4 regions of the Aminobacter sp. LjRoot7 genome follow, and region 2 is predicted to be linked to each of the others. Evidence: predicted binding sites of a transcription regulator. Region 2 holds the regulator's gene; each other region holds the start of a gene.

Region 1 (7,812 bases), on a different contig from region 2:
TCATGCCGACAAGATCTGTCGACGTGACCATCGCGTCCAGCGTTGGTGGCTCTCCAACCGTCGCGACATTGATGATGCCACCCTTGGTTGGCTCCGCATAAGCCGCAGATGCAGTTGAAAGCGCGGCCACCGCAGAAACAAGAGCCAGTCTCATCGTCATAATGCCAGTCCTCCCAGGCTTCCAGTACAATGGAATATATTCCATATATTAGAGGCTAGGCTTTTGTCGGTTGTTGTCAAACCATTTCTGCCGATCCAGTGGCATTGATGCTTGGGCCAATGCACGTGTACGCATCTTCGCCACCCACTTCGGTGAGCGGAGGTCCGTCCGGATAAGGCGGGCTTGAATGGAATGGAACAACATCCCCCGCCAAGACTGCCGTGAAGCTGCGCGTCAGTTGCGGAGCGGCGCCGCGTCCGAGGTTGCCGATCTGGTGGAGCTGATGTCTGGCTGCGGCTGAATTCGATATCGGCAGGCGTGCCAAGCGACGACATCACCTGCCTCTACTGTCAGCTGCGCTGAGCGAACGCGCGGACATATATTGTAGACATATACTTAAACTTCTGCGCATCGTAAAAGAAGTTTTATGAATAGAAGATAGTTTGATAGGTGGTAATCTCCATTGGTCGCATGGGGGTGCGGTGTGGTCGTGTCAAGTATCTTTCCCGAAACGCAACAGACCGGTGCGAATGGATCAAGAATACAAATTCTCAATTATTCAGCCTCAGGTGACACGGACTCAGACCGCTTTAAATCTTGGCAAGAGCTTCTGGCTTCATTGTTCAGGGTGACGCGACCGTTTCATCGGCCTGAGCACAGTTTTTTCGCCTCGCTCACCGTTTACCACCTCGGCCTGGCGCTGGTTTTGCACGGAAAAAGCGATGCCGTTCGCTATTCGCGATCCGATACCAGGACTCTGCGCGATGACCTGGATCATCTTTTCATCCATGTCTGCAGCCAGGGTGGCGGCCGTCTGCGGCACTCCGGCGAGGCCAGCCGACTGAGCCATCTCGACGTCGGAATCGTCGACCTGGCAAGCCCGCTCGACTTCGTCGCCTATGCCAGCGAAAGCGTAAGTCTTGTATTGCCGCGATCGCTCCTGTCCCCTTCCGCGGGCGAACTGGACAGGCAGCATGGGCGCATTCTGTTGCGGGACACGCCGGTCGGCGGTCTGCTGGGACAGCACATCGTCACCTTGTGCCAGACGGCGCCACGGCTCTGGCTCCACGAGGCGGTGGCGCTTGCCCGGGTCACGGCAAACCTCGCCGACACATGCCTGGCGATCGGAGCCGTGTCGCAGCCGGCGCCGGCAACGGCGCCTCACCGCAGTCTTGTCAGGTCCATTCGCCGCCATATCGAAGAGCGGCTGCACCAGCCGGAACTGACACCCGAAGAGCTGGCCGGCGCGTTCCGTATTTCGCGAAGCCAGCTCTACCGGCTGTTCGAGGCATCAGGCGGTGTCAGGCACTATATCAGCCGCCGCCGTCTTCGCCGCGCCCTGCTCGACATCTGCAGCCCGGCCTTCCGCCATCGTCGTATCGGCGACATCGCTTATGATCTCGGCTTCAGGAACGAGGCGCATTTCAGCCGGATCTTCCATGAGGCCTTCGGCAAGTCGCCTCGCGCCGCGCGTGCTGCCGGCCGGCGCGGAGACGCGGAGTGGCTGACGGCCGCCTCCCCTGCGTCGAGCAGCAATCAACTGGAACATTGGCTCAGGGAACTGATGGTCGGCTGACCGGGTGCCGACGCTGGGCGGCGAGACGCCGGGCAGATGCGGCCTGGGACGAGCAGACATCTTTTTTGGACGCCAGCAGCAAGACGTATTTCTGGAATTGATACAGATTATGTCCAGCGGTGTGGCGGAATAATACTTAAAATACTGTGCAATTGTCGAAGATTGTCTAGTGTGTGGAAGTCAAAAAGGCCGCGCGGCTATTGCTAAACTTGCATCTGAATTTTCAACCAAAATTCCAGGAGGCCAAGATGGCGAAGTTGCATGTCTACAAGAAGGTTGGGAAGGTCTGGTCGAAGGTTGCCGATGGTGACGGAACTGTCAGCACCAGCCAGTCGTTCACGATCGACATCACGTCCGGTTCCGTTGCCAGTGGCAACACCTATGACGTCAGGCAGGGGCAGTCGGCGAGCGGCGACCTGTGCAATTGTACCTCGGTTGCCGGAAAGACCGCGACCTTCAGCGCGGCCCCAGCCGACGAGGCCGACATCCAGGAGCGGGAAGCCGCCAGGCAGAATCTCATGGCCTTCTACTCGGCGCTGGATGCCGTGTCCAAGGCGGTGACGGTTCTTGTCGATCTCGACGACCTGGCAACGCTGAAGGCCAACAACTACGCCATGTGTTTTGCCAAGAAGGTTGCGTCCGGCAGCGACAGCGGCAGCTATAACGTCGTATGGCAGTCGCTCACTGCCTATCTCTACAGCACCGCCTTCTCCTGGACGCCGCAGTTTTCGCTGTTCGGCACCAATATCTTCGCCGACACCGTGACTGTGACCGCGACGACCAACCAGCGGACGCTGGGGCTGGGTCAGCAGTGCCTGCTCGACAGCAACGGCATTCTGCAGCCGCCGGCGACCGGCGGTCCGGCCACCGGCGTCACCATGCAGAACCAGTTCGGCCTGATCCATCCGGCGCTGAGCCAGATCTCCACGCTGAAAGGCGTCCAGCAGACGACGCCGCTTTATGTGGCGCCGAGCGGCATTGTCCAGGGTTCGGTCACGCTGACCCCCATCGACACGGTGATGGTCTGGTTCCAGCAGAACATCTCTACGTCGACGATGTTCAGTTCGGCCCGCTCCAACTCGGTGGAGATCGACCTCACCTCGACCAACACCGCCACGCGCCTCTACAAGGGAGGCCAGTGGTCGACACCGTCCTGACCCCTGCCAGACTTCCCGGGTGGCGAACGTCGCCCGGGAAGTCTTTTGCCGGATAACATGGCGAGTTTGATCGGCGCGGATGCTCGCTGCTCCTGTCATGAAACCATCATCTTCTTGTCATCGCGCTGAAATCTCATTGCCCCAAACGAGGACCGCAATTCGTTCAGGCAAAGAGGTTTCCCATGTCACGCAAGCTCCTGCTTTTGACGTCCGCGCTGGCGGCGTCCGCAGCCTTCCCTGCTTATGCCGACCAGGCGTTCAACCGGATCGCCACCTTCCCGGTCGCCACCAATCTGCCGGCCGGCGTCGACGCCGCGACCCCGACGTCGTCGGAGATCATTGCCGCCACCGAAGACGGCATGACGCTGGTCTATTCGGACAGCCCACTCGGCGCCGTCGGCTTCATCGATATCACCGACGCCAAGGCACCGAAGGCCGCCGGCATCGTCAAGATCGAAGGCGAGCCGACCTCCGTCACGGTGCTGGGCGGCAAGGTCTTCGCCGGCGTCAACACCTCGAAGAACAAGCAGGAGCCATCGGGCAACCTGACCATCATCGACCTCGCCTCCAAGGCGATCGACGCCTCCTGCGATCTCGGCGGCCAGCCCGACTCGGTGGCGCTGAGCAAGGACGGCAAGCTCCTCGCCATCGCCATCGAAAACGAGCGTGACGAAGAGCTGAACGAAGGCGCACTGCCACAGCTGCCCGCCGGCAACCTCAAGATCGTTTCCCTGAAGGACGGTGCTGTCGATTGCGCTTCGATCAAGACGGTCGACCTGACCGGCATCGCAGCTGTGTCGCCGGAGGATCCGGAGCCGGAATTCGTCGCCTTCAATGAAGCCGGTGAGATTGCCGTCACGCTGCAGGAAAACAACCACATCGCCATCGTCGATGCGGCCTCGGGCAAGATCGTGTCGCATTTTTCGGCTGGCGAAGTGACGCTCGAAAACGTCGACACCAAGAAGGACGGGGCGCTCAGCTTCACCGGCAAGGTCGAGAACGCACCGCGCGAACCCGATGCGGTCAAGTGGCTCGACAATGACCGCCTCGTCGTTGCCAATGAAGGCGACTACAAGGGCGGTGCGCGGGGCTTCACCATCTTCTCCAAGACTGGCGAAGTGCTCTACGAATCCGGTCCGTCCTTCGAATACCAGGCGGCCGCCGCTGGTCACTATCCCGACGCCCGCAACAAGAAGGGCATCGAGCCAGAAGGCCTGGAGTTCGCACAGTTCGGCGACCAGAAATACATCTTCGTTGCCGCCGAGCGCGCGTCGTTGATCGGCGTCTACAAGGACACCGGCAAGGAACCGGAATTCGTCCAGCTCCTGCCCTCTGGTATCGGTCCGGAGGGCCTCGTCGCCGTCCCGCAGCGCAACCTGCTGGTCACTGCCAACGAGACGGACCTCGTCGAGGACGGCCTCGCCCGTTCGCATGTCATGGTCTATGAGCTCGGCGAAGGTGCCGCCAACTATCCGCAGATCGTGGCCGCTCCCAATGATGACGGCACGCCGCTCGGCTGGGGTGCGCTCTCGGGCCTCGCCGCCGATCCCAAGGAGGCCGGCAAGCTCTATGCGGTGTCGGACTCGGTCTACCGTTCGGCGCCGGCGATCTTCACCGTCGACACCACCAAGACCCCTGCCCTGATCACCGCAAAGACCGTCGTCACGCGCGATGGCAAGCCGGCCCAGAAGCTTGACCTCGAAGGCCTGGCACCGGACGGCAAGGGCGGTTTCTGGCTCGCCTCTGAAGGCCGCACCGACAAGCTGACCCCGCACGCCATCTTCAACGTCAACGCCAAGGGCGAGATCAAGGAAGAGATCGCGTTTCCGGCCGAACTGCTGGCGCACGAGACCCGCTTCGGCCTCGAAGGAATCACCACGCTCGGCGAAGGCGACGACCTCACCCTGGTCATGGCGATCCAGCGCGAATGGGCCGACGACCCCAAGGGCCAGGTAAAGCTTGTCGCCTACAAGCCCAAGGACAAGGAATGGTCGGCAGTCCGCTATCCCCTCGACAAGACCGAGAAGGGCTGGGTCGGCCTGTCGGAGATTGCCGCCCACGACGGCAAGCTGTTCATCGTCGAACGTGACAATCTGATCGGCCAGGAAGCCTTCAACAAGCGCCTCTATTCGGTCGCGCTCGATGGCTTCAAGCCGGCCAAGCTCGGCGGCGAGCTGCCGGTTGTGGAAAAGACGCTGGTGCGCGATCTCGTGCCCGACCTCAAGGCCGCGACCAAAGGCTACGTCGTCGACAAGGTCGAAGGCTTTGCCATCGATGCGTCAGGCGAAGCCTTTGTCGTCACCGACAATGACGGCGTCGACGACTCCTCGGGCGAAACGCTGTTCATTCGCCTGGGCAATATCGCTGCCATCAACTGACCGGACGGCGAGAGCCGAAACGACAACGCCGCGGCATCGATGCCGCGGCTTTTTCTGTCCTGTGCGACGGATGTTACCTGCCGCCTTGCCGCTTCAGTCGATTTGCAACACCAGCGCCGGATGCAGCTTCTTCAGGTTTGGCAGCGACTTGGACTGCCAGGGAATCTCGGAGCTGCCGCGCACGACGAGCTGAACGTCGGGGTGTTTGCGCACTTCGATGGTGAACTTGGCCAGAAGATTGATGCCGGATGAGTTGAGAAACTCGAGGTCGGTCAGGTTGAGCGTCATGGTTTCAGGCTTTTCGGCCAGGATGGCCGTCATCACCGCCAGTACCGGCGCGTAGGCTTCCGAACCAGAAAGCCGCATGGAGCCGTCGAAATAGACATCGCTGTTTTCGGTCCAGACGCGATAGTCATCGGTTCTTACTTCCATGGGCGCCTTCATTCTTTCTTTAGTGAGCCTGCGAGATCGGGATCGTGGCATAGGTCTCGACGTGAACCCGGTTGCTGGATTCAACCGGGCTGAAGATCCATGCCAGTCGGGCGCCATAGTCGCTCATCAGCGTGAGCAATCCAAGCCCGGAGCCGGTAGCATCGGGATCGGCGGCATTTGCCTCAATCTGCTGGATCAAAAGGTCTCCCGGATCACCTATGGTAATCTGGGAGAGAAGCTTCTGAAACGTCACCGCGGTCTTGTCGGCAACGACGTTGGAAACCTTAACTTTGAAGTTGTTTGAGTCCATTGATGCTTCGACGATGATCTCGCCCGGCTCGCGAAACTTCACCGCATTCTCGATCAGTTCGTTGACGAGGTATCCAATGCTGTGGCGCACTTCCTTGTAGTCGTTTCGCGATGCGTGGAAGGGCAGCGCGAAAAGATCGGCGATGAAATCCGAAGTCGTTGCGCAATGGTGCCATTTCAGGTCCAGCGGCCCGTCAAACAACCTGACGCGGCTGATATTGTCGCGCATGCCCATCGCAATGTCGGCCGGACCATACATAGTTGTCATGTGCTCACCTGTGCCTCATGACGACGAGTGTAATATCGTCGTGTATCTTCCGTGTGCCGATATATGCCATCAGGTCATCGACAATTCCCGTCTTGATCTCTTCCGCGCTGCTACCATAGCGCGACCGTGCACTTTCGCTGAGCCGGTCGAGGCCGAACAGCTTGCCGCCAGACCCCTCTGCTTCGGTCACGCCGTCGGTGTGAAGCACGATGACGTCGCCGCTACTGAACGGGATATTGCGGGTGGCTACGAAAGGCGAAATGTCGCGCTCAAGGCCGACCGGCAGGCCGAGGTCAAGCGTGTCTATCCGCTCGACCTTGCCTCCGGCGCGGACAACCAGAACCTCTTCATGCTGACCCGACAGGACGAGGCGCTCGTCTTCATAGTCGAGGAAGGCCAGTGAAAGGTGTTTGTCGGAATTGGTGCGCTCCAGGTTCTTGAAGATGGCGCGATTCAGCCGATCGAGGAACTGGCGGGGATTGTCCTCGCCCGTCTCCTGCAGCGCGCGCGCAACCGACTGCACCATCAGCATCAGCACGCCGCTCTCCAGGCCGTGCCCGGTAACGTCGCCAATGCCGATCTTCAGGCGGTTCCCATCCTGCAACACGTCGTAATAGTCGCCACCGACCTCGTCGGCCGGCCGCATATAGGCTGCGATTTCGATGCCGGGGATCAGCGCCAGTTCGCGCGGCTTGGGCAGCACCATCATCTGGATCTGGCGCGCGACGTCAAGTTCGGCGCCGAGGCGCACGTTTTCGCTGCGCAACTTTTCATTGAGCGAAGAGATTTCGACATTGGCGTCTTCGAGATCCCTGGTGCGTTCATCGACCAACTGTTCAAGGTTCTCGGTGTGGAAGCTAATCTGCTCAGCCATGCGGTTGAAGGCCACGCCAACCTCGCCGACCTCGTCTTTGGACGGGATGTTGACGCGGACGGAATAGTCCTTCGCCTGTAGCCTTCGGGCCCCGGCGGCAAGGGCGCTGAGGCCCGCCGTGATACGTTTGGACAAGCCAAACACCGCGGCAAACACGATCATCAGAGACACGATGATCGCCAGGAGCTGGTAGAGCAGGATCCGGTTCGTCGCCTTCGAAATGCTGTCCTGTGCTGCAAACAACGCGGCATAGATCTCGCGCTCGGGCACGACGATGCCGACCGACATCGCCTGTTTTTCGATAGGCCCTGTGGTCCACAGATTGGTCGGCTTCAGCCCCTTCAGGACAACGATGTAAGGAACGTTTTCGCCGTCCTCCTGCAGCAGCACATGCTGGATCACGCCGTCATTGCTGCTATTGAGGTCGAGGGTCGCGATCGCGGGCTGGGTGCTGGAACGCAGCGAGCGCTCCAAGCCTGTGACCCCGTCCGTACCCTTTTCATTCGAGGAAACCAGCCCGATTGTTGCTTCGCTCTTCGGGTTGATGGCCACCACGTTGCCGTTCGGCATCGTCAGGAAACCGAAGCCGGTTTCAGCGATCTTGACGTTCTCGACGATCTCGGCGAGTTGGTCGAGGGTGATATCGGCGCCGGCGGCA
Region 2 (7,812 bases):
GTCCGCCGCCGTCATCGACTATGCCGGCAACACGGTCGTCGAGGAAACGAAGCGGCTGGTGACCCAGAAGATGACCGCCGAGGCGCTGATTGACGAGTGCGTCGCCATGGTCCGGCGGCTGATCGACGATGCTGCTGCCTCCGGCGGGACCGTGCTGCGCATCGCCATGGCCGTCCAGGGCATCACCGATGCCGCTTCGCGCAAGCTGTTGTGGTCGCCGATCACCCAGCACGACGACCTGCCTTTCGCCGACCGGTTCGAGCAGGAATTCGGCGTCCCGGTTTCGGTCGAAAACGACTGCAACATGATCGCCGAGGCTCTGCGCTGGCGCGATCCGGTGCGCTATCGCGACGATTTCATCGCCATCCTGTTGTCGCACGGCATCGGCATGGGCCTGGTCATCAAGGGCGAGTTGTTCACCGGCACGCAATCCTCGGGCGCCGAGTTCGGCCACATGGTCCACCGGCCCGACGGAGCGCTCTGCCGCTGCGGCCGCCGCGGCTGCATCGAGGCCTATGCCGGCAACTACGCCATCTGGCGCAACGCCAGAATTGGCGACGAGAACGCCGAACCGCTGGCCGACCTGTCCGACGACGACATCAGGTCGATTGCCGATGCCGCCCGCGACCATGACGGCCCCGAGCGCGAAGCCTTCCGCAGGGCCGGCGAGGCGATCGGCTTCGGTTTAGGCTCGATGTTCGCCCTGTTCGACCCTGCCCCCCTCGCCTTCGTCGGCGTCGGTGCAACAGCCTTCGACATCATGGAGCCGCATGTGCGCGCTGCCATCGCCAAGACAGCAGGCGGGCTGCATTCCAAGGCGATCTCGTTCGACACCGAACCCAACGAGGTTCCGCTCAAGCGCGAGGGCGCGATGATGCGCGCCCTGCTCACCGTCGATCAGGAAATCTTTGCCGCAGGCACGGCACCTCGCCGCGCCGATGCCGATGTCGCCTAGAGCCAGATCCCGAAAGGGACAGAAGCCCGGCTAGTCCTCGCGGATGGCGTAACCGGCGCCGCGGATGGTGCGGATCACGTCGGGCATGCGGCCATTGTTGACCGCCTTGCGCAAGCGTCCGACATGGACGTCGACGGTGCGTTCGTCGATGTAGATCGTCTCGCCCCAGACATTGTCGAGCAGCTGGCTGCGCGAGAACACCCGGCCCGGATGCCGCATCATGAATTCGAGCAGGCGGAATTCGGTCGGCCCGAGCTTGATCTCGCTCTTCTTGCGGTAGACCCGGTGCGACTCGCGGTCGAGCATGATGTCGCCGACCTTGAGCACTGACGACAGCACCTCGGGCTTGGCCCGGCGCAGCAGCGCCTTGACGCGCGCCATGAACTCCGGCGTCGAGAACGGCTTGACCAGATAGTCGTCGGCGCCCGTCGAAAGCCCGCGCACCCGGTCGCTCTCTTCGCCGCGCGCGGTCAGCATGATGATCGGCAGGCGTTCGGTGTCCGGGCGCATCCTGAGCCGGCGGCACAGTTCGATACCTGACAACGCAGGCACCATCCAGTCGAGCACCAGAAGGTCGGGCACGTTTTCCTGGAGCCGGATTTCGGCCTCGTCGCCACGCGTGACGACTTCGACCTGGTAGCCTTCGGATTCGAGATTGTAACGAAGCAGCACGCCCAGCGGCTCTTCGTCTTCGACGACCATGACCTTGGGAGCGATCATCGGCTATACCTTGTCCTTGCGCATGGCCGCTTCTGGACCATGCGCTGATTTAACCTATGCAGCGCCCCCGCGCCAAACGCATGCGGTTGCGGAAGTGCTCAGGCCGGAACCGTCGTCGTGGTCTCGTCGACCTTTGGCCGATTCAGCGGCAGCTGCGTACCTGTCACGACGAAATAGGCGTTCTCGGCGATGTTGGTGACGTGGTCGCCGATGCGCTCGAGGTTCTTGGCACAGAACAGCAGATGCGTGCAGGCCGTGATGTTGCGCGGATCTTCCATCATGTAGGTCAGGAGCTCGCGGAACACGGCGGTGTACTGGATGTCGATCTTCTGGTCGTCGGCGCGCAGGTTCTTCAGGCCTTCGGCCTGGCGTGCGACATAAAGATCAACGACGCCGCGAACCTGGCCGAGCACCAGCTGCGCCATCGCGTCGATCGAATGCGAGAGGTTGCGCGGGGTCGGCGACTGGCCAACGGCGCCAACACGCTTGGCGATGTTCTTGGCGAGGTCGCCGATGCGCTCGAGATCGCCCGCCATGCGGATGGCGCCGACGACGGCGCGCAGGTCCTGCGCCATCGGCTGGCGCTTGGCGATCAGTGTGATCGCGGAATTGTCGAGATCGCGCTGCTTGGCATCCATGATCGTGTCATCAGCCACGACGTTCTGCGCCAGCGCCTGGTCAGATGACAAAAGCGCGCGGATGGCGCCAGCCACCATCGCGCCGGCGAGATCGCCCATGTCGCGGATGAGCTGGTCGACGTGCTGGAGTTCTTCGTCGAAGGACCGGACTGTATGTTCGCCCATGATTTCTTCCTCGTATCGTGTGCCGCGACGAAACCCACTCAGCCGAAGCGGCCGGTGATGTAGTCCTGCGTCCGCTTGTCGTCGGGGTTGGTGAACATCTTGTCGGTCGGGCCTTCCTCGACGAGATAGCCGAGGTGGAACATCGCCGTGCGCTGCGACACGCGTGCCGCCTGCTGCATCGAGTGCGTGACGATGACGATCGTGTAGTTCTCGCGCAGTTCGTCGATCAGCTCTTCGACCTTGGCGGTAGCGATCGGATCGAGCGCCGAGCACGGCTCGTCCATCAGGATCACCTCGGGCGAAACCGCGATAGCGCGCGCGATGCAAAGGCGCTGCTGCTGGCCACCCGACAGGCCGGTGCCCGGCTCGTTGAGACGGTCCTTGGCTTCGTTCCAGAGCGCGGCCTTCTGCAGGGACTTCTCGACGATGATGTCGAGCTCGGCCTTGTTCTTGGCCAGGCCATGGATGCGCGGGCCGTAGGCAACGTTCTCGTAGATCGATTTCGGGAACGGGTTCGGCTTCTGGAACACCATTCCGACGCGAGCGCGCAGCTCGACGACGTCGATCTTGGGATCGTAGATGTCCTCGCTGTCGAGGGTGATCTTGCCGCCGACGCGGGCCGCATCGATGGTGTCGTTCATGCGGTTGAGGCAACGCAGGAAGGTCGACTTGCCGCAGCCCGACGGGCCGATCAGCGCCGTCACCTGGTTCTGGCGAACGTCGAGGTCGACGCCGAACAACGCTTGCTTGTCGCCATAGTGCACGGTGACCTTGTCGCCGCGCATCTTGATGATTTCGTTCGTTCTGGCGTTCATCTCAGCATTCACCGCGTCGTCGAGGGATTTTTCGGTCATGATGTTCATAGCAGGATGCTCCTTGTCCATGCCCTACCAGCGGCGCTCGAAGCGGCGGCGGAGGACGATGGCGACGATGTTCATGGCCATGAGGAAAATCAGAAGGATGATGATGGCGCCCGACATGCGCTCGACGAAGGCGCGTTCGGCCTCGTTCGCCCACATGTAGATCTGCACCGGCAAGGCCGTCGCCGGGTCGAAAGGCGTCTTGGGATAGTCGGCGACGAAGGCGACCATGCCGATCAAGAGCAGCGGTGCGGTCTCGCCGAGCGCGCGCGCCAGGCCGATGATCGTGCCGGTCAGGATGCCGGGGGCGGCCAGCGGCAGGATGTGCTGGAACACCATCTGCATCTTCGACGCGCCGAGGCCAAGGGCTGCCGAGCGGATCGACGGCGGCACGGCGGCAAGGGCGGCGCGCGTCGCGATGATGATCGTCGGCAGCGTCATCAGCGTCAGCACCAGGCCGCCGACGAAGGAGGCCGAGCGCGGCAGGCCGAGGAAGTTGATGAACACGGCCAGGCCGAGCAGACCGAAGACGATCGACGGCACCGCGGCGAGGTTGTTGATGTTCACTTCGATCAGGTCGGTGAAGCGGCTCTTCTTGGCGAACTCTTCCAGATAGATCGAGGCGGCGACGCCGATCGGCAGCGCCAGAAGCAGCACGATCACCATCATGTAGAACGAGCCGATGAGGGCGACGCCAACACCAGAGGTTTCAGGACGGCTCGATGCGCCGTAGCTGAACAGGCCGGTGTTGAAGTGCTCGGCCATCACGCCTTCGGCCTTGAGCTTGTTCATCCACTCGACCTGCTGGTCCGACACCTTGCGGCGGCTTTCCGGCACCTCGAGGTCGATCTGGCCCTTGAAGGCCGAGTCGAGATTGGCAGCGGCGAGGATGTCGACGTTGCGCGTCGTGCCGATCACCGATGGGTCGGCGGCGACGATCGCCCTGAGCTGGACGCGCGAGCTGTCGGACAGGAAGCCCTTGAGCTTGCGCACCTCGGCCTTGTCGTTCGGGTCGATGCCGAGCTTTTCGATCAGTGCGGCCTCGGCAAGCTTGGGATAGTTCGCCGTGATCAGCACGTTCGGATCGGTCGCCCGCTTGTTGGACGGGTCGATGACCTTCTCGTCGAAGTTGATCGCCAGCGTCACCGTCGTCTGCCAGAAGGCGGTGTAGCCCTTGGAAACGATCGAGGTCAGCATCACGGCCAGGAATGCAAGGCCGATGGCAATCGCCAGCACGCCATAGAGGCGGAAGCGGCGTTCGGCGGCGTAGCGCTTCTTGAGGCCGATGTCGCGGCGCGGACGGGCAGCCGACGCAGTCAGCGTGTCGAGCGAAATATCGGTCATTCGTACTGCTCCCGGTACTTCCGGACGATGTAAAGGGCGACGATGTTCATCACCAGCGTCAGCGCGAACAGCGTGATGCCAAGCGCGAAGGCCACCAGCGTCTGCGGCGTGTTGAACTCAAGGTCGCCGGTCAGCTGGTTGACGATCTTGACCGTGATGGTGGTCATCGCCTCGAAAGGATTGATCGTAAGGTTCGCCGCCACGCCCGCTGCCAGCACCACGATCATTGTTTCGCCGATGGCGCGCGAGGCGGTGAGCAGGATGGCACCGACGATGCCCGGCAAGGCGGCTGGGAGGATGACGCGCTTGATCGTTTCCGAGCGCGTGGCGCCGAGGCCGAGCGAGCCGTCGCGCATGGCGCGCGGCACCGCGGTGATGATGTCGTCGGAGAGCGACGAGACGACCGGGATCAGCATCACGCCCATCACCAGGCCGGCAGTCAGGATCGACTGCGCCTGGATGAACGGGGTGCCGCCGGTCAGCGCCGCGCTGATGTCGCGCAGGAAGGGTCCAAGCGTAACGAGCGCGAAGATACCGTAGACGATGGTCGGGATGCCGGCGAGCAGCTCGAGCGCCGGCTTGACCACCGCACGTACCTTGGGGGCGGCATATTCCGACATGTAGACCGCCGACATCAGGCCGATCGGCACCGCGACGAGCAATGCGACGAAAGCGATGTAGAGCGTGCCGGCGAGCAGCGGGATCAGGCCGAACTGGCCTTCGCTGGCGCCTGCGCCAGCAGCAGCGAAGCGCGGATCCCATACCGTGCCGAAGAAGAAGTTGGTCAGCGGCACCTTCTCGAAGAAGGCGATGGTCTGGAACAGCATCGACAAGACGATGCCGATGGTCGTCAGGATGGCGAGCGTCGAGGCGCCGAGCAGGCTCCAGAGCATCACCTTCTCGACATTGTTGCGCGCCCTGGCGCGGGGGCTGATGCCCTTCAGGCCGTAACCGACGCCTATCAAGGCGAGGCCGATCGAGACGACGGCCGAGATCATGCCGAGACGATCGGAGACGCGGTTGGCGTCCGTTGCGATCGGGATCATGTAGTCCTGCGTGTCGGGCGCCAGCGCCACGCCCTTTGCGGCGAGCATCGGCTGCAACTCGGCAAAGCTCGAAGGCAGTGCTGCAAGCGTCTGGCTGTCGAGCTTGCGCAGCCCGCTGGCGAGGCTCTTGACCAGGCCGGCGGCCAGATCTTCATGCGCGACGGTGCCGTCGGCGACATCGGCCGGCAGGGACGAATGGATGTGGCTGTTGAGATAGGCACTGGCGCCGATATCCCAAGCGGCGAGGAACAGCACCGCCGGCACGACGCCGGTCAGGAATGCCCACCAGCCATGGTAGTGCGCCCGCGAGTGCGGCTTGACGGTTCCGTCGTCCTGCGCGCGCGCCCTTTGTCGGCCGACCACGAAGGCCGCCAGACCTATTGCGAGCACGATGGCGAAGACAAGCAGGAATGACATGGGCCGGCCTCGGTGAATTCGGTTCTCTGTGCCGAACGGGACAGTCGGCGGAATATTCCATGGGGCGGCGGATTTTTCCGTCGCCCCATGGCAGTTCGATATTACATGGTCTTGCCGGCGCCGAAGGCTTCGCGCTGGGCAGCGCGCTCTGCGTCAGGAGCAGCAACCAGGCCGTAGTCGGCAAGCGGGCTTTCCGGGCCGACCATCTGGTCGTCGAGGAAGAACTCGACATATTCCTTCAGGCCGGGAACGACGCCGAGATGTGCCTTCTTGACGTAGAAGAACAGCGGACGGGACACCGGATACTCGCCCTTGGCGATGGTCTCGACCGAAGGCGTGATGCCGCCGACGGTGGCGACCTTCAGCTTGTCGGCGTTGTTTTCGTAGAAGGCCAGGCCGAACACGCCGACGCCGGTCTTGTTCGAGTCGATGCGAGCCAGCGTCTCGGAGTAGTCGCCGTCGATGTCGACAGCCTTGCCATCCTTGCGCACGGCCTTGCAGGCAGCTTCCGCAGCCTTGTCGTCGAGGCCCGAAGCTTTGCCGGCGTCAACGCCGCCGAGCTTCTTGCAGCCGGCGATCAGCAGCTTCTCTTCGAACACTTCACGGGTGCCGTGCTTTTCGCCCGGGATGTAGGCAGCGATGTCCCAGTCGGGCAGGTTCGGGTTGACCTGGTTCCACTTGGTGTTCGGGTTGTCGACCAGCTTGCCGTCGACAGCGATCTTGGCGGCCAGCGCCTTGTAGACGTCCTCAGGGGTCAGCGCCCAGTCCGGGCCCTTGACGTCGGTTGCGAAGACAATGCCGTCATAGCCGATCTTCACTTCCTGGATGTCCTTGACGCCGGCGTCGACGCAGGACTTCACTTCGTCCTTCTTCATCGGACGCGAGGAGTTGGCGATGTCGATGGTGTTCTCGCCGACGCCCTTGCAGAATTCCTTGATGCCAGCGCCCGAGCCGCCCGATTCAACGACGGGGGTCTTGAAGTTGGTGAAGGTCTCGCCGAACTGTTCGGCAACGATCTTTGCATAGGGCAGAACGGTCGAGGAACCGGCAACCTGGATCTGGTCGCGGGCCGAGGCATAGCCTACCGAGGCTGCGATCGCGAAGGCAGCAGCCGACGCAGTGAGAAGAGCTTTTTTCATTGGGGCCTGCTCCTGTTGGAGTATCTCTTATGACGCCATTCCTCGGCGCCCGGTGAGCCAATAGCCCCCCTCTATTACAGTTGCATGACAGTTTCGTGTCACCCCTGTAACGGTTGCTGTGCATGGCGCTGAAGGGGTCGTTTCCTCGGTCCTTTGCCGGCGCGAGGCAAACTACAGGCAGGCAACGAAAGCAAGCCGCCTACCCAGCGGCAGGCCGGTCTTTGGCGTGCAGTACCGTCACATTTCCACAGTCTTTGAGAGCCGGCCGGAAGCTGTGTCCTGGATTCGGGTCAGACGGCGCCGCGGCGCTCCTCGTCCTGCCACGACCAGCGCTCGATCTTTTCGAGCAGCGCGCGCGGGCTGATCGGCTTGGGCAGGTAGTCGTCCATGCCAGCTTCGAGGCAGCGTTCTTTATCGCCTTTCAGCGCGTGCGCGGTGACGCCGATGATCGGCACGCGCATGCCGGTGCCGCGTTCGAGCTTGCGGATTTCGCTCGTTGCTTCGAGCCCGTTCATCTCGGGCATCGAC
Region 3 (7,812 bases), on a different contig from region 2:
GCCGGATCGGTCTGGGCTGCACAGCCAGTGACGATAATGCGCGCATCCGGGTTTTCGCGCCGCGCCTTGCGGATCGACTGCTTGGCCTGGCGCACGGCTTCGCTGGTCACCGCGCAGGTGTTGAAGATGACCGCGCCACCCTTGAGCTCTTCCAGCCCCGCAGCCTTGGCCTCGCGCTTCATCACCTCTGACTCATAGGTGTTGAGGCGGCAGCCGAAGGTAACGACGTCGACCGCCATCAGGCGACATCCTGCTGGTCGCGGCGCCAGGCGCCGGTGGCCGGATTGAAGCTGCCGGAGAATTCCCACTCGGCCGGGCCGGTCATGACAACGTGGTCGTCGGCGCGCCAGTCGATCTGAAGCGTCCCGCCGCTCGGCACTGTAACCGTCACGCTACGGCCGGTACGGCCGGTGCGCGCAGCGGAGACAGCGGCCGCACAGGTTGCCGAACCACAGGCCAGCGTCAGGCCGGCGCCGCGCTCCCAGGTGCGCAGGTTGAGCGTCTCGTTTGAGGTCACCTGGGCGATCGAGATGTTGGCGCGCTCGGGGAAGATCGGATGGTTTTCGAGCAGCGGCCCGAAACGGTCGAGGTCGTAGGACCAGACGTCGTCGTCGACCCAGAAGATGGCGTGCGGATTGCCCATCGAGGCGACCGAAGGCGAGTGCAGCACTGGCGCGTCGATCGGCCCGATCTGCAGCTCGATGGCGCGCGTGTCGCGGAATTCTTCGGCCAGCGGGATGTCCTGCCAGCCGAAGCGCGGGATACCCATGTCGACCGAAATCGAGCCGTCCTCGTGCTCCTCGGCATTGAGGATGCCGGCAACCGTCTCGAAGGTGAACACCTTCTGCCCGGTCTCGGCGGCCAGCGCCTGCACGACGCAGCGCGTACCGTTGCCGCAGGCCTGGGCATGGGTGCCGTCGGAATTGATAATCTCGATGTAGTTGATCGTGCCTGGCGTGCGCGGGTCGTGAATCGCCATGATCTGGTCGAACTTGGTCGCCGGATCGGCCGCCAGCGCAATCGCCGCGGCAGGCACAACACGGTCCGCGCGACCGCGCATGTCGGCAACGATGATGTCGTTGCCGAGCCCGTTCATCTTGGCGAAAGGGGCCTCAATGGCCATGGTCGGTAAGTCTCGCGGCTGTTTGGGGCCTATATGGCGGAAACATCGCCGAATTACCAGTCTCGCGGCACGCTGGCCTATTGAGACAATTTTGCAACAATTTCATATGCAAACCCTATTTTAACCATATCAGGTTGAAATTCTGCCAACTTCGCCGCTTTAGAGGCGAACTGTCGATCGCGCGGGGGCGCCCCCAGAACTGCCCCACGGAGGGAATGCAATGGCTTTTTCGAAAACCGGCCTGCTGGCCGCATCGCTGGTGGCGCTTCTGGCGGCTGCCGGTTGTAACAGCACGCGCCTTTCCTCGATGGACACCCAGCCGGCCCCGCTGCCCGCAGCACCCGCCGGCACTGTGACCAGCGGCCAGCTGCCGCCGCCCTCGGCACCGGGTGCCGCCGCAGGCGCCTCGCAGTTCCCGGCCGCACCGGCACAGACCCAGGTCGCCGCGCTGCCTGCCGACGGCGGTGCTGCCGCCGCCAACGCACCCGACATCACCGCAACCAGCGTGGCTGGCGTGTGGAGCGCTTCGGTTTCCGGCCAGAGCTGCAAGGTGGCGACGCCGCAGACCAAGTTCGGCCAGGGCTTCCGTGCCGGCCCGCTGCGCTGCCCGGCACCGATCGACGGCGTCAAGTCGTGGAACGTCGCCGGCAAGCAGCTGACCCTGTTCGATGAAGCCGGCTCGCCGCTGGCCAGGCTCTATCAGTCGGGCGAAGGCCGCTTCGACGGCCAGACCTCCAACGGCCTGCCGATCTCGCTCAACCGCTAAAGCATGACGCCGAAGATCGGATTCGATTTTCGGGACCGGATCATGCATAGGTTTTTGCGCGTCCGTTCGGACGCGCGGCAACGCACATCAGACGTTCGTATTCGTGCCAGAGTGAGCCATGCATCTGCGTGACGGCCTACAGACCCATGTGACCGTCAGGCAGCGCTACGACCATCTGGTCGAGTTGGGCAACATCCGCCACGACCCGGCGCAGCTCAAGATCGTGGCCGCGCTCGACAGGCTGATCGACGAGATTTCCGACAAGAGGCTGGCGCGCAAGTCGAGCGCGCTTGGCTGGCTGTTTGCCAGGCGCAAGCCGCAGCACGAGCACGTCAAGGGTCTCTACGTCCATGGCGGCGTCGGCCGCGGCAAGACCATGCTGATGGACTTCTTCTTCGAGTTGGTGCCGGTCAAGCACAAGCGCCGCGTCCATTTCAACGACTTCATGGCCGATGTGCACGACCGCATCCAGAAGCAGCGCGCCGCACGCAAGAACGGCACCTCGCGCGACGACGATCCGATCCCGCCTGTGGCGGCCGCACTGGCCGAAGAGGCGTGGGTGCTGTGCTTCGACGAGTTCTCGGTCACCGACATCGCCGATGCGATGATCCTGTCCAGGCTGTTTTCAGCACTGTTTACGCATGGCGTGGTGCTCGTCGCCACCTCCAACGTCGCGCCGCGTGATCTCTATCGCGACGGCCTCAACCGGCAGCTGTTCCTGCCCTTCATCGGCATGCTCGAGCAGAACACCGCGGTGCTCAATCTCGACGCCGACACCGACTACCGGCTGGAAAAGCTCGACCGCGTGCCGGTCTATATCAGCCCACTCGGCGAGGCTGCCGACAAGGCGATGGACAAGGCCTGGGCAAAGGTGACCCATGGTGCCGCGGCCGAACCGGCCACAGTCGCGGTCAAGGGCCGCAAGGTCGCCGTTCCTGCCGCCGTCGCCGGTTGCGCGCGCTTCGGCTTCGCCGATCTGTGCGAAAAGCCACTCGCGGCGCGCGACTATCTCGCGATCACCGCGCACTATAAGACCATCTTCGTCGACCATGTGCCCGTCCTGGCGGAAGCCAACCGCAACGAGGCCAAGCGTTTCATCCTTTTGGTCGACACGCTCTACGACCAGCACATCAGGCTGGTGATCAGTGCCGCTGCCACGCCCGACAAGCTTTATGTCGGCAAGCGCGGCCATGAAGCCTTCGAGTTCGACCGCACGTCGTCGCGACTTATCGAGATGCAGGGCGCGGAATGGCTCGACGGCTGGGCCGAAAGGCACCCCGAACCGGCGGCTTCACTGGCCGGGTAAGGCACTATCCGCCATTCTGCGTGCAGGATGGCCCGCCTGCTCCGTGCGCGGCTTGCCATAGCGCGTCGTCGCGGCAAGCAGCACGCCGAGCATCAACCCGTCGAGCACATGCCACATGAAATGTGTGCCGATCGGCAACGCATCACACACCAGCGGGTCCATGACCCTAAAGGTGACGGCGCCCAGGAATATCGTCGCGGCCGCAATGTTGTACCAGCCAGCGCGGCTGCCACTGGCGATGACCACGCAGCCGAAGAAGATCAGTGCCAAAAACGGCGGCAGGTAGCCGGTAGTGCCGTTGGAGGCGACGCGCAGCCAGTCGGGCACCATGTAGGTGACGAAACCGACCGCGATGTAGAAGCCGAAGAAGATCACCAGCGCCCTGGGCCAGGCCATGCCGGCGAAGCGACGCAGGTTGAACAGCGAGTAGACCAGGGTGAAGCTGGCGATCGGAACGATGTCGCCCCATTTGGTCGCCTCGGTGGCAAAGGTGTGGAACAGCGTCGAGCCGATGCCGATCGCCACCACCCACCAGCCCAGAACCTCGGCGAACGTACCGGCATTGCGCCGCCGCGCCTCGTAGACACCCCACAGGCCGGCGGCGAAAAAGGCGAGGTTGCTTACCGCATTGAAGGGTTCGGCCCACAGACCGACGCCAGTGCGCTCGCAATAGAGATCGAGATGTTGGCTGAACTGTTCCAGCATCACCTTGCCTCGCCAGAGCCCAATTCTACCGCCACGAGCCAATTTTCATAACAGTAATTTGTCCCGGCAGCCTGACGTAGCGGAAACTCCACTTGTTGAAAATTTCACCGCAACGTGACTTCCCGTTGAATGACGCTTCTGCCACATATTTCAGCAACTACAAAAAGGCTGGTTTCGCCGGCTCAGGAACTGGATCGGTCATGGAGTTTCGCAGATATTTTCGGCTGGCAGCCGTGGCGCTGGCCTTTGCCGGGTTTACCGGCGCAACGCATGCCGACTCGACAGCCAAGGCCCCCGCGCGCCCGCTCGGCGTCATAGAACTCTTCACCAGCCAGGGCTGCAATTCCTGCCCGCCGGCGGATGAGCTGTTTGCCAAGTTCGCCGCGCAGGACGACATGGTCGCGCTCGCCTATCACGTCACCTACTGGGATTACCTCGGCTGGCAAGATGTACTCGGCAGCAAGGACAACACCGACCGGCAATATGCCTATATGCGTGCCTTCGGTGCGCGCTCGGTCTACACGCCGCAGGCGGTCATCAATGGTCGCACCCACGTCAATGGCGCCAAGAGCGAGGATGTGAACGGCGCGCTCGCCAACCTCGCCGAGACCGGCCAGGGCATGAATGTCGACCTCAAGGTGACCGACAATGGCGACACCTTCACCATCGAGGTCGGCGCCGCCAAGGGCCCGGCCAGCCCGGCCCATGTGGTGATCGTGCATTATCAGCCGCCCCAGGTCGTCGATCTGCAGAAGGGCGAAAACAAGGGCCGCAGCGTCACCTACTGGAATGCCGTGACCGACCTGCACACCGCCGGCATGTGGCACGGCCAGACGCAGCGGTTCGAACTGCCCAAGAGCGAAGTGGAAAAGAAGGGCGGCTGCGCCGTGCTGTTGCAGGCTGTCGGCAAGGACGGCGTGCCCGGGCCTATTCTCGGCGCGGCTGTCGTGCGCAGGCCATCCAAGACGGCGCTGTAGAAGCAAAAAAGCCGACGCAGGCTTTTGGCCAGACGTCGGCTTCAGATTTTGGGATCGTCGCACCTCGTCCTGAAAAGGAACCGAGGTTGGTTCGATCCGACTCTAGCCCGTGGGCGGGGGGCTTGGGGTTTACGAGCCGGTGCCGGACCGAACCGTCTCAGGCAACACGGGTAAATTCGTCGGACAATGGGGCGTCAGCGCGGATAAAAAACGGCAGGAATGTGGCGAGTCATCACCAATTCCGACAGTCTGTCTCGCAAACGTTACCGCTACGGCAAGCTACCTTACACTCTTCATACAGCTGTTGCTTCGCCGTTCCGGGTTGCAATTCGGGTGCGAATGCGCGATTCTTTAGCCGAGGTCATGTTCTGCAAGGGAACGATTGATGACTGATCGCGGTGCTGGGGCGGAGGATGGCGAGACATCCGCAGTTTTGATCCCGCTCCATGAGGCCCGTAGGGAGCGCCAAGACCTCCCTGTGGCATTCGAGAGACGGGAACTCGACCAGATTCTCAGGCTCTACGGACGCATGGTTGCCGCCAATGAGTGGCGCGACTACGCCATCGACCATCTCAGCGACCGGGCCGTCTTTTCGGTCTTTCGCCGCACCAGCGAAACCCCCCTGTTCCAGATCGTCAAGGATCCGAAGCTCGCCCGCAAGCAGGGCGCATTCTCGGTCATTGCCGCCGGCGGCCTGATCCTCAAGCGCGGCCACGAGCTGGCACGCGTGCTCGGCGTCTTCGACAAGCGCCTGAAGGTGGTGGAAGCCTAACCACAGCTACCGCAACGTTGGACATTGCGCCGGATGTCGATCCAACATCGGACCATGATACCACGATGCTTGCGCCAGAGGCTGAATCCTCCTCCCCAGCTCCTGCCCTGATGCTATCAATTCCGCGACTGAATGCGGAATGCACAGATGGACACCACAAGGCCCGAGCCAGCAGGCATCACCATCCGGCCGGCCACTGCAGACGATTCGCCGTTGCTGATGAGGGCGATCATCGGGCTTGCCGACCATGTCGGCGAGGCTGACGGCGTCGCCTGCACTGAAGACGACATCAGGCGCTTCGGGTTTGGCGAAAACCCGGCCTTCGAGGCGGTCATCGCCGAGATGGACGAGGCTTTCGCCGGCATGTGCCTGTTCTTTCCCATCTTCTCGACCTGGTATGGCCGGCCTGGCCTCTTCGTGCAGGATCTGTTCGTCGACGGGCAGTTCCGCAGCCTCGGCATCGGCGAACGGCTGTTGCGCCATGTCGCCAGGCTTTGCCAGGACAGAGGCGGCGTCTACATGCGGCTAGCGGTCGACGACGACAATGCGCGGGCGCATCCCTTCTACACCAGGCTCGGCTTTGCCGCGACGAACGACCAGAGATCCTACATTGCCAGCGGACCGACATTCCAGGCGCTGAGCGAAACGACGGGGAAGCCCAAATGAAGACCTTCTATGCCGAGGAGCAGAAGCGCCACGATCCCAAGTCGTTCCTGTCGATGGGAATGCAAAAGCCCAATCCCGAACAGCCCGAACGCGTCGAGCGCCTGCTGGCGGGAGCCCGGGCGGCCGGCTCGACGATCCACCGCCCGGCCAACTACGGCCTCGGCCCGATCGCGGCCGTCCACACGCCCGAATACATCGAGTTCCTGACCCACATCTTCGAGCGCTGGCAGCGCATGGAAGGCGCCTCAGCCGAGGTCATTCCCAACATCCATCCGTTTGCCCGCAACGGCAGCTACCCGGCGGGTGCCGCTGGACAGGCCGGCTACCACATGGCCGACACCGCCTGCCCGATCTCGGCAGAAACCTTCGACAGCGCCTGCTGGAGCGCATGGAGTGCTGTGGCCGCAACCGAGGCGGTGCTGTCGGGCGAGCCGGCAGCCTATGCGCTATGTCGCCCGCCCGGCCATCACGCTTTTGCCGACGTTGCCGGCGGCTTCTGCTTCTTCAACAATTCGGCCATCGCCGCGCAGCGGCTGCGGGCGACGGCGGCACGCGTGGCCATCCTCGATGTCGACCTGCACCACGGCAACGGCACGCAAGGCATCTTCTACCCAAGGTCCGATGTGTTGACCGTGTCACTGCATGCCGACCCGAGCCGCTTCTACCCGTTCTTCTGGGGCCATGCCGACGAGCGCGGCGAAGCCGCCGGTCTCGGCTACAATCTCAACCTGCCCTTGCCGCGCAAGTCGGGCGATGTCGAGTTCCTGGAGGCACTCGACCACGCTAACAGCCGCATCAAGGCCTTTGCGCCCGAAGCGCTGGTTGTCGCGCTCGGGCTCGATGCCTTCGAGGGCGATCCGTTCGGCGGCCTGTCGGTGACGACGCCGGGTTTTGCGCGCATCGCCGAAGCGATAGCCCGGCTCGGCCTGCCGACTGTCATCGTCCAGGAAGGCGGCTATCTCTGCGACGCGCTTGGTGACAATCTGACGGCATTCCTCGCCGGCTTTGCTGGCGCGCGCTGATCAGCGCGCCGCACGAATGCTCCAGGCGCGGTAGAACAGCACCAGCGCATAGGCGAGCATCAGGATCATCGCGATGCGCAGCAGCGTTTCCGCACTCGACAGCGGCACGAACATCAATGCCAGGCCGAAGGCGGCATAGACCGCGCCGCCGACCAGCGTCGGCCACAGCCGTGTCTGCCGCTCGCTGTCGAGGAAGCTCGACGCCATCTCGATCAGGCCGACGAGCAGGGCCAAAAGGCCGACGATCCATGTCAGCGCCGACAAGGTGAAGATGCTGGTCAGCAGGCCGCTGGCGATGACGATGGCGCCCGCCGCGATCGACAGCAGGTTGCGGACCAGCCCGAGCGTCTGGCCGTTCGTGCGTGGCGGCGTGCGGTCGAGCGTGACCAGGCCCAAGATGCCGTCGACTAGCAGCAACCCGCCGCCGACCAGCACTAGCAACTGCACCGCCTGGGACGGATAAAAGAAGGCGACC
Region 4 (7,812 bases), on a different contig from region 2:
AGGCAAGCCGTATCGGCTCGGCCGAACTGGCGATCACCGGCCAAGAGGGCGTCAACGGCGACGGCTCCGAACTGATCGCCAGGGGATCGATCGGCAAGTCGACGCTGGATCTCAAGGAGCGCGGCCAGCTTGTCGGCGACGTCACCGTCGACCTGCGCCTCGCCAGCGGCGAAAACAAGCTAGACATCCGCCAGCTGCTGGTTGCGACCGGCCGTTCGACGTTCGATTTTGCTGGCGCTTTCGGGCCGCGGCCGGCGACCGGCAATGCAGGCGACAATCCGGCCTATCGCTTCGAGCTGATCAGCCGCGATTCGCGCCTGGCACCCGATGAATCGCCGGAGCCTGCGCTCAACTTCCTGGCGCGTGTCGCGGGCACATATGACGTTGTCACAAACACGCTCGCCGCCGAACAGATCGGCCTGAAGTCCGGACCGGGCGGCGAGGCGCTCGGCAAGGCGTCGGTCCAGTTCGTCGAGGGCAAGGCACCTGGCATTTTCGTCGCCTTCAACGTCCACAACATGTCGGTGGCGCATGTGAAGCAGTTGTGGCCGTGGTTTTCGGCGCGAAACGCCCGGCTCTGGGTGTTGCACAACCTCTATGGCGGCCGTGTCGTCGACGGCAACGTGCAGTTCGACGTCAGGCCCGACCGTCTCGGCAACGGCGTGCCGCTCAATGCGCAGGAAGTGTTCGGCCGTTTCGAGATCGATGGCTCGCGCTTCGATACGGCGGGCCGCATTCCGCCGATCCGCGATGCCAGGGGCATTGTCGAGTTCCATGGCAACGACGTCGACGTGTCGTTGTCCCAGGGCACCGTCTTCATGCCCAGCGGCCGCACGGTTGCCGCGAGCAACGGCAAGCTGAAGGTCGTCAAGGCCAATGTCATGCCGGTCATTGGTTCGCTCGACATTGATGTCGAGGGCAGCGCCGACGCGATCGCCGAACTGGCTTCCTACGAGCCCATTAATGCCATGCGCCATGTCGGCATCCTGCCGGAGGAGCTGACGGGCGACGTGACCGGCAACGTCAAAGCCGACATTCCGCTCACCAGCGGCATCGACACCAGCAAACTCGATTGGAAGGTGGCGCTCGACTATGACGGTCTGGCAGTGGCCAAGGAGTTCGACGGCCAGAAGCTGTCCGATGCCGACGGCAACATCACCGTCACGCCGGACAAGGCCGTCATCGTTGCCAAGGGAAGGCTCAATGGCGTTCCAGCGGAGCTCGACCTTGTCGAGCCGCTACGCGACAACGGCATCGACAAGCAACGCAATGTCCAGTTCGTGCTCGACGACAAGGCGCGCAATGCGCTTGTTCCCGGCCTGTCTGACATGCTCTCCGGCACGATCAAGGTCGATGTCGAGCAGCCCGAGCCGGGCAAGCGCCACATCACCGCCGACCTGAGCGCGGCGAAGCTTGATCTTCCCTGGGTAGGCTGGAGCAAGGGGCCGGGCATTTCGGCCGAGGTGTCATTCACCATGACAACAGACGGCGACCGGTCGACGCTGTCTGATTTCGATCTCGACGGAAAGACTTTCACCATCAAGGGCGACGTCTCGCTTGCCAATGGCAGCCTGTCATCCGCCCGCTTCACCCAGGTGCAGCTCAATCGCGGCGACGATGTCGCGGTCAACATCAAGCGTTCCGGCAAGGGCTTTGCGGTCCAGGTCAAGGGCAACTCGCTCGATGCGCGGGCGCTGATCAAGCAGTTCATGTCCGACGTCGACAGCGCGACCAAGTCGACAGGGTCGAATTCCATATCGGTCACCGCCAATGTCGACACGTTGGTGGGCTTCAGCGGCGAAAAGCTCTCGAATGTCAGCCTGGAATATTCGGGTTCCGGTTCGAAGGTAGGCGGGCTCCAGGTCAATGCCGCCGCCAGCTCCGGCGGGCTGATTACAGTCAGCAACGTGCTGCAAGGTGGCGGGCGCCGGCTTGATGTCAGGTCCGCCGATGCAGGTGCGATCCTGCGCTTCCTTGACGTCTATGCCCGCATGCAGGGCGGGTCGCTGGCGCTTGCGCTGGAATCGCAAGGCGAGGGGCCGCTCAAGGGCCAGATCGACGTGCGTGAGTTCGTCGTCGTCGACGAACCGAGGCTGGCGTCGATCGTCTCTAGCAAGCCGGCTGGCGACAACCGCAGCCTCAACCAGGCGGTGCGCAAGGACATCGACACGTCGCGTGTCCGCTTCGAGCGCGGCTTCGCCCAGATCGACAAGCGATCGAAATACCTGGCGCTGGAAAACGGAGTGCTGCGCGGGCCGCTGATCGGCACGACCTTCCAGGGCGTGCTCTACGACCAGCAGGGCCAGATGAACATGACCGGCACCTTCATGCCGGCCTATGGCCTCAATCGCATCTTCGGCGAGTTGCCGCTCGTCGGTGTCATCCTGGGCAATGGCCGCGACCGCGGCCTGATCGGCGTCACCTACAAGCTGTCGGGCGACGCCAATGCGCCCAAGCTGCACGTCAACCCGCTGTCGGTCATCGCCCCCGGTATCTTCCGCGCGATCTTCGAATACTGAGCGCGTACCACGGCACGCATCTGCAGATGTGAAAATGGCCGGCAATGCCGGCCATTTTCAGTTCCTGCGGGGTGCTGCCCGTTAGGCCGGGCGCACCAGAATGTGCTTCTTCTTGCCGAGCGACAGCTTGACCACGCCTTCCGGCGTCAGGTCGGCGGTCGTCACCGCGCGGCGCTCGTCATTGACCGACTGGTCGTTGATGCGCACAGCGCCGCCCTGGACGTGACGGCGTGCTTCGCCATTGGACGCTGCAAGCCCGGCGCGAACGACCAGCGAGAGCAGGCCGATGCCAGCCTTCAGCTCGTCGCCGGCAACTTCGACTGTCGGCAGCGTATCGGCGAGCGCGCCTTCCTCGAAGGTCTTGCGCGCGGTCTCTGCCGACTGCTCGGCAGCAGTGCGGCCGTGAAGCATTGCGGTCACTTCGGTCGCCAGCACCTTCTTGGCGTCGTTGATCTCCGACCCGCCAAGCGCTGCCAGGCGCGCGATCTCGTCCAGCGGCATCGCCGTGTAGAGCTTGAGGAAACGCTCGACGTCGGCGTCCTCGGTGTTGCGCCAGTACTGCCAGAAATCATAGGGCGACAGCATGTCGGCGTTGAGCCAGACGGCACCGTTCATCGACTTGCCCATCTTGGCGCCGGAAGACGTGGTCAGCAGCGGCGAGGTCAGAGCATAGAGCTGCGGCGTGCCGAGGCGGTGGCCAAGGTCGATGCCGTTGACGATGTTGCCCCACTGGTCGGAGCCGCCCATCTGCAGGCGCAGGCCGTAGCGCTTGTTCAGCTCGACGAAGTCGTAGGCCTGCAGGATCATGTAGTTGAATTCGAGGAACGACAGTGACTGCTCGCGGTCGAGACGCTGCTTGACGGAATCGAAGCTCAGCATCCGGTTGACCGAGAAATGCTGGCCGACGTCACGCAGGAATTCGAGATAGTTGAGCGGCAAGAGCCACTCGGCGTTGTTGACCATCATCGCATCGCGCGGGCCGTCGCCAAAGGTCAGGTAGTTCGAAAACACCTGCTTGATGCCGTCGATGTTGGACTGGATCATCTCGGGCGTCATCAGCTTGCGCGCCTCGTCCTTGAACGACGGGTCGCCGACCATGCCTGTGCCGCCGCCCATCAGCGGGACGGGGCGATGTCCGGTCTTCTGCATCCAGTACAGCATCATGATCTGGATCAGGCCGCCGGCATGCAAGCTCGAGGCCGTCGGATCGAAGCCGATATAGGCCGACACGGTTTCCTTGCAGAACAGGTCGTCGAGGCCGGCGTCATCCGAGGTCTGGTGGATGAAGCCGCGCTCGGAAAGGGTGCGCAGGAAATCGGACTTAAAGGCGGACATGGCTTCTCTCTCGGCGGACGATTGGCATGGCAGATCGTGCATGTGATCGGCGACGCGAGCGCTTTAGCATCTGAAGCGTTGGAATCACAAGGATTGCCAACCGACAGGAGCGTCCCTTGTGATGCCGGAAATGAATGAGGGCGTGGATGGACGGCAACATGACAGATGAAACGGTTCTGGAAACACCACGGCTGTTGCTTCGGACCTGGCGCGACACGGACCTGGACGATCTCGTCTGGCTGCATTCGCAAGTGCAGGCGTCGCGATATCTGTCGATCACCGGCCAGCCTTGGACACGTGACGAGGCTGCCGGCCGAATGCTGGGCTGGGCCGAGGAATACCGTCTGTACGGTGTTACCAAGCTCAAGCTGCAACGGCGCGATGACGAGCGCTTTGTTGGCCGCGCCGGTTTCTCGATGTTCGCCGCCACCGGCCAGTTCGAACTTGGCTACGCGATTGCGCCGGAATTCTGGGGGCAGGGTTATGCCACCGAGATATCAGGGGCCTTGGCCAACTTCTTCTTCGACCGCAAGATACGCGATCACTTCATCGCCTTCGCCCATGTCGACAACACGGCGTCGCTGAACGTGCTGGAAAAGATAGGCATGCGTTTCCAGCACACGGGTCCGATGAACGGGCTTGATGCCCACGTCTACACCATGGGCAATGCCGACCGGCGGAACCGCTAGGCGGTCCTGCCATCAGGCTTCAGGGGACTTCATCAAAGTTTCACCGAGGCGTCACCCGCCCGACATGGCGTGGACCTAGCTGGAGGGCGTTCCTTCAACCAATCGGGGTCCACCATGCGACGCTCTCTCTATCTGGCTGCGGCTTTTATCGCGCTCACCACCGCCTCCGCCTTCGCGGATGCGACGGAATTCAAGGCAACGCTCGCCGGTCACGCGATCCTGCCGGCGAACACCATCATCGCTGCACCCGAAAATGCGCCCGAGCACCTGCGCACGTCGGGCAAATTCACCACTCCCGACCGCAAGCGCGCCGAAGGCCTCGGCACCGTTCCCGGCAAGGATGGCGTGCGCATGACCGGCCTGTCGCTGCCCTTCGACGGCCAGCCCGTCCAGGGCTTCTCCAGCATCAAGGCTGTCGGCGACGGCACGTTCTGGTCGCTGTCGGACAACGGCTTCGGCAACAAGCTGAACTCCACTGACGCCGCCCTGATGCTGCATCACATCTCGTTCGACTGGGACAAGGGCACGATGAACCGCATCAAGACCCTGTTCCTGACCGATCCCGACCGCAAGGCGCCGTTCCCGATCGTGCTCGAAGGCTCCGACACCCGCTTCCTCACCGGCGGCGATTTCGACGTCGAATCGATCCAGCCAGTTGCCGACGGCTTCTGGGTCGGCGAGGAGTTTGGCCCCTATCTGTTGAAGTTCGATCTCGACGGCAAGCTGACCGACGTCGTCGGCACCGTGGTCGATGGCAAGCCGGTCAAGTCGCCCGACCATCCGACGTTGACCTTGCAGGCCAACCCGTCGCTGCCGATGCCGGCCTTCAACCTCAAGCGCTCGGGCGGCTATGAGGGCCTCGCCCAGTCCAAGGATGGCTCTAAGCTCTACGGTCTGCTCGAAGGCGCGCTGTTCAAGGAAGACGGCACCATGGAGCAGGCGGAAGGCAATCGCGCGTTGCGTGTCATCGAGTTCGACGTCGCCAAGAAGGAATGGACCGGCCGCAGCTGGCTCTATCCGCTGTCGGCCGGCGGCGATGCCATCGGCGATTTCAACATGATCGACGCCACCACCGCCCTCGTCATCGAGCGTGACCAGGGTGCCGGCGTGGCCGCTAAGGCATGCGCCGATGCCAAGAACCCGCAGCCCGACTGCTTCGCCAGCCCGGCCAAGTTCAAGCGCATCTACAAGATCGAGATGTCCGATGCCAATGTCGGCGGTGCGGTCCGCAAGATCGGCTACATCGACCTGATGAACATCGCCGACCCCGACAACAAGAAGCGCCAGGGTGGCGGCGAGGGTTTTTACGACATGCCTTTCAACACCATCGAGAACGTCGATCTCGTCGACGCCACGCACATCGTCGTCGGCGACGACAACAACCTGCCGTTCTCGGCCGGCCGCTCGCTCGACAAGGCTGACGACAACGAGTTCGTCCTGCTCGAAGTCGGCGAGTTCCTGAAGGCGAAGTAAGGCCCGACTGTTAAGTCGGACCAACGTCCGGGCCGCACGCGCGGCCCGGATTCATTTCATGATATTCCGACGCCAAGTAGCTTGCGATAAAACAGGAAACCGTCTTCCAGCTCCTTGGCTTGACGGACAAAACCGCAGCTTTCGACGCAGGCAATCGAGGCGAAATTGTCGTCCTCGATATGGCCGTCGACATGTGTGTAGCGGCCGCGGACATGCGCGACAAAGGCCGAAAGCACATGCTTGCCAAACCCCTGGCCGCGCAGCGCCGGGTGGATGGCGATCAGCAGGCTGATGCCGTCATCGGGCTCTTCGTCATATTGCAGCACGGCGAGTGGAATGTCGTTCGCACTCCGCGTCGCCACGACCGCATGGGCCGGACTTGCCGGATCCATGACGTAGGCGACCCAATCGGCATTTGGAAAATCGATGCGCCGCGCCACCTCGGCGTCATCGAACCATGCCGCATAGGCGGCGAGATCGACGCGGCGAAACGGACGGTAGCTGATCCCGTCCATGCGTCAGGATGTTTGCGACAGGTGCAGCAGCGGGAAGGGCTTTCCCTGGCCGTCGAGTTCGGAGCGCCCGACCTGCCTGAAGCCGCATTTGAGGTAGAAGGCGACGCCGCCCGGGTTCTGCTCGTTGACGTCGACATCAAGCGGCCCCTTCAGTCGACCGACATGCTCGATCAGCGCCTTGCCGATGCCTTTGCCGTGCTGGCTGGTGCTGACGAACAGCATTTCGACCTTGTGCCCGTCCAGGCCGATGAAGCCGACAGGCTTGCCGTCGGCGTCGTCTGCCACCAGCACCTCGACCGCGGGCAGATAGTCGTCGCGGACGAGCGGACGGAAAAACTGGATGTCGTCTTCGCAGAGGAAGTGATGTGTGGCGCGCACAGCATCCTCCCAGATGGCAACGAGCACGGCGTTGTCGGCCGTGACGCGGGCACGGATGTTCATGCAAGGCTCCAGGTCGGAAAAGGCTATTCGCCCGCGAGCCCGCCATATTGGCGGACCAATTGCGCCATGCCGCCGGCCGGCTTCTGCTCGGCCTCGATGCCTTCGGCCACGCCGATGCGGTCGCCGACGGGCCGGTTCTGGCTGACCTTCCACTTGCCGTCGATGGCGGTGATGTCGATTTCGAGCCCGATGATGCCCTTGATCTGCGCTGCGATGTAGGTGTCGGGCGCATCGGTGACCTGCCAGGGCTCGGTCCGCCCGGCTTCCTGGCTGGCGGTGAGCTCGGCGATCTGTCCGGCAAGCCAGTCCTTGTCATCGATGACGCGCGCCATGCCGCGCACCTGCACCGTCGCATAATTCCAGGTCGGAACCACCTTGCCGGTTTCGCGCTTGGTTTCGTACCAGGAAGGGGTGACGTAGCTGTCATCGCCCTGGAATACCACCAGCACCGGCATGTCGGGCGTTTCGGCCAGCAACTGCCATTGCGGGTTGGCGCGGGCGAGATGCGCCCGCAGCCTGCCATTGGGGCCGACGCCGGCATCGAGCAGGAACGGCAGCGGATTGGCCACCGGGCCTTCCGATCCGTTGCAGATCAGAAGGCCGAGCGGATGGTTGCGGATCAGCGCATGCAAAACGTCCAGCCGGGTCTCGCGAAACAGCGGGGGCTGGTACATGCGCGGAACTCCTCTTAGCGCAGGCGCTTCGGACGCGGATCCGACAGCTCGCCGGCGAGACGGCGGTCGAGATATTCGGCGCACTCGTCGATCACTAGCTCCGGGTCGTTGCCGAAGAAGTGGTTGGCGCCGGGGAGCGTCTTCTGGGTGATTGTGATGCCCTTTT

The links. Region 2 encodes PhoB, which activates phosphate uptake and scavenging genes when phosphate is short. Its sites were predicted from a motif close to TGTCATNNANCTGTCAT; they were not measured.
Region 1: a site for PhoB is predicted at 2,987-3,003, ahead of ACSQ3E_RS23235 (esterase-like activity of phytase family protein). Genes of this name have one in related genera too.
Region 3: a site for PhoB is predicted at 5,169-5,185, ahead of ACSQ3E_RS17755 (DUF2794 domain-containing protein). Genes of this name have one in related genera too.
Region 4: a site for PhoB is predicted at 4,571-4,587, ahead of ACSQ3E_RS14350 (esterase-like activity of phytase family protein). Genes of this name have one in related genera too.

The regions. Positions count from the first base shown of each region.
Region 1 is NZ_CAXUPX020000009.1:179,067-186,878, reverse strand. Features, by position in the region: gene ACSQ3E_RS23250 (ABC transporter substrate-binding protein) at 1-160, opposite strand, end outside; gene ACSQ3E_RS23245 (helix-turn-helix domain-containing protein) at 651-1,736, shown strand; gene ACSQ3E_RS23240 (hypothetical protein) at 1,985-2,893, shown strand; gene ACSQ3E_RS23235 (esterase-like activity of phytase family protein) at 3,076-5,271, shown strand; gene ACSQ3E_RS23230 (slr1659 superfamily regulator) at 5,365-5,703, opposite strand; gene ACSQ3E_RS23225 (slr1658 superfamily regulator) at 5,723-6,280, opposite strand; gene ACSQ3E_RS23220 (SpoIIE family protein phosphatase) at 6,285-7,812, opposite strand, start outside.
Region 2 is NZ_CAXUPX020000014.1:84,592-92,403, forward strand. Features, by position in the region: gene ACSQ3E_RS27910 (ROK family protein) at 1-955, shown strand, start outside; gene phoB (phosphate regulon transcriptional regulator PhoB) at 986-1,675, opposite strand; gene phoU (phosphate signaling complex protein PhoU) at 1,774-2,478, opposite strand; gene pstB (phosphate ABC transporter ATP-binding protein PstB) at 2,517-3,341, opposite strand; gene pstA (phosphate ABC transporter permease PstA) at 3,366-4,682, opposite strand; gene pstC (phosphate ABC transporter permease subunit PstC) at 4,679-6,145, opposite strand; gene ACSQ3E_RS27940 (PstS family phosphate ABC transporter substrate-binding protein) at 6,247-7,284, opposite strand; gene ACSQ3E_RS27945 (response regulator) at 7,575-7,812, opposite strand, start outside.
Region 3 is NZ_CAXUPX020000006.1:93,077-100,888, reverse strand. Features, by position in the region: gene mtaB (tRNA (N(6)-L-threonylcarbamoyladenosine(37)-C(2))-methylthiotransferase MtaB) at 1-239, opposite strand, end outside; gene dapF (diaminopimelate epimerase) at 239-1,123, opposite strand; gene ACSQ3E_RS17775 (protease inhibitor Inh/omp19 family protein) at 1,344-1,889, shown strand; gene zapE (cell division protein ZapE) at 2,008-3,195, shown strand; gene ACSQ3E_RS17765 (ceramidase domain-containing protein) at 3,181-3,900, opposite strand; gene ACSQ3E_RS17760 (DUF1223 domain-containing protein) at 4,101-4,877, shown strand; gene ACSQ3E_RS17755 (DUF2794 domain-containing protein) at 5,263-5,649, shown strand; gene ACSQ3E_RS17750 (N-acetyltransferase family protein) at 5,797-6,315, shown strand; gene ACSQ3E_RS17745 (histone deacetylase family protein) at 6,312-7,337, shown strand; gene ACSQ3E_RS17740 (DUF308 domain-containing protein) at 7,338-7,812, opposite strand, start outside.
Region 4 is NZ_CAXUPX020000004.1:264,613-272,424, reverse strand. Features, by position in the region: gene ACSQ3E_RS14365 (hypothetical protein) at 1-2,519, shown strand, start outside; gene tyrS (tyrosine--tRNA ligase) at 2,601-3,854, opposite strand; gene ACSQ3E_RS14355 (GNAT family N-acetyltransferase) at 4,013-4,543, shown strand; gene ACSQ3E_RS14350 (esterase-like activity of phytase family protein) at 4,658-6,016, shown strand; gene ACSQ3E_RS14345 (GNAT family N-acetyltransferase) at 6,073-6,531, opposite strand; gene ACSQ3E_RS14340 (acetyltransferase) at 6,535-6,972, opposite strand; gene ACSQ3E_RS14335 (FMN-binding negative transcriptional regulator) at 6,996-7,646, opposite strand; gene ACSQ3E_RS14330 (alpha/beta hydrolase) at 7,661-7,812, opposite strand, start outside.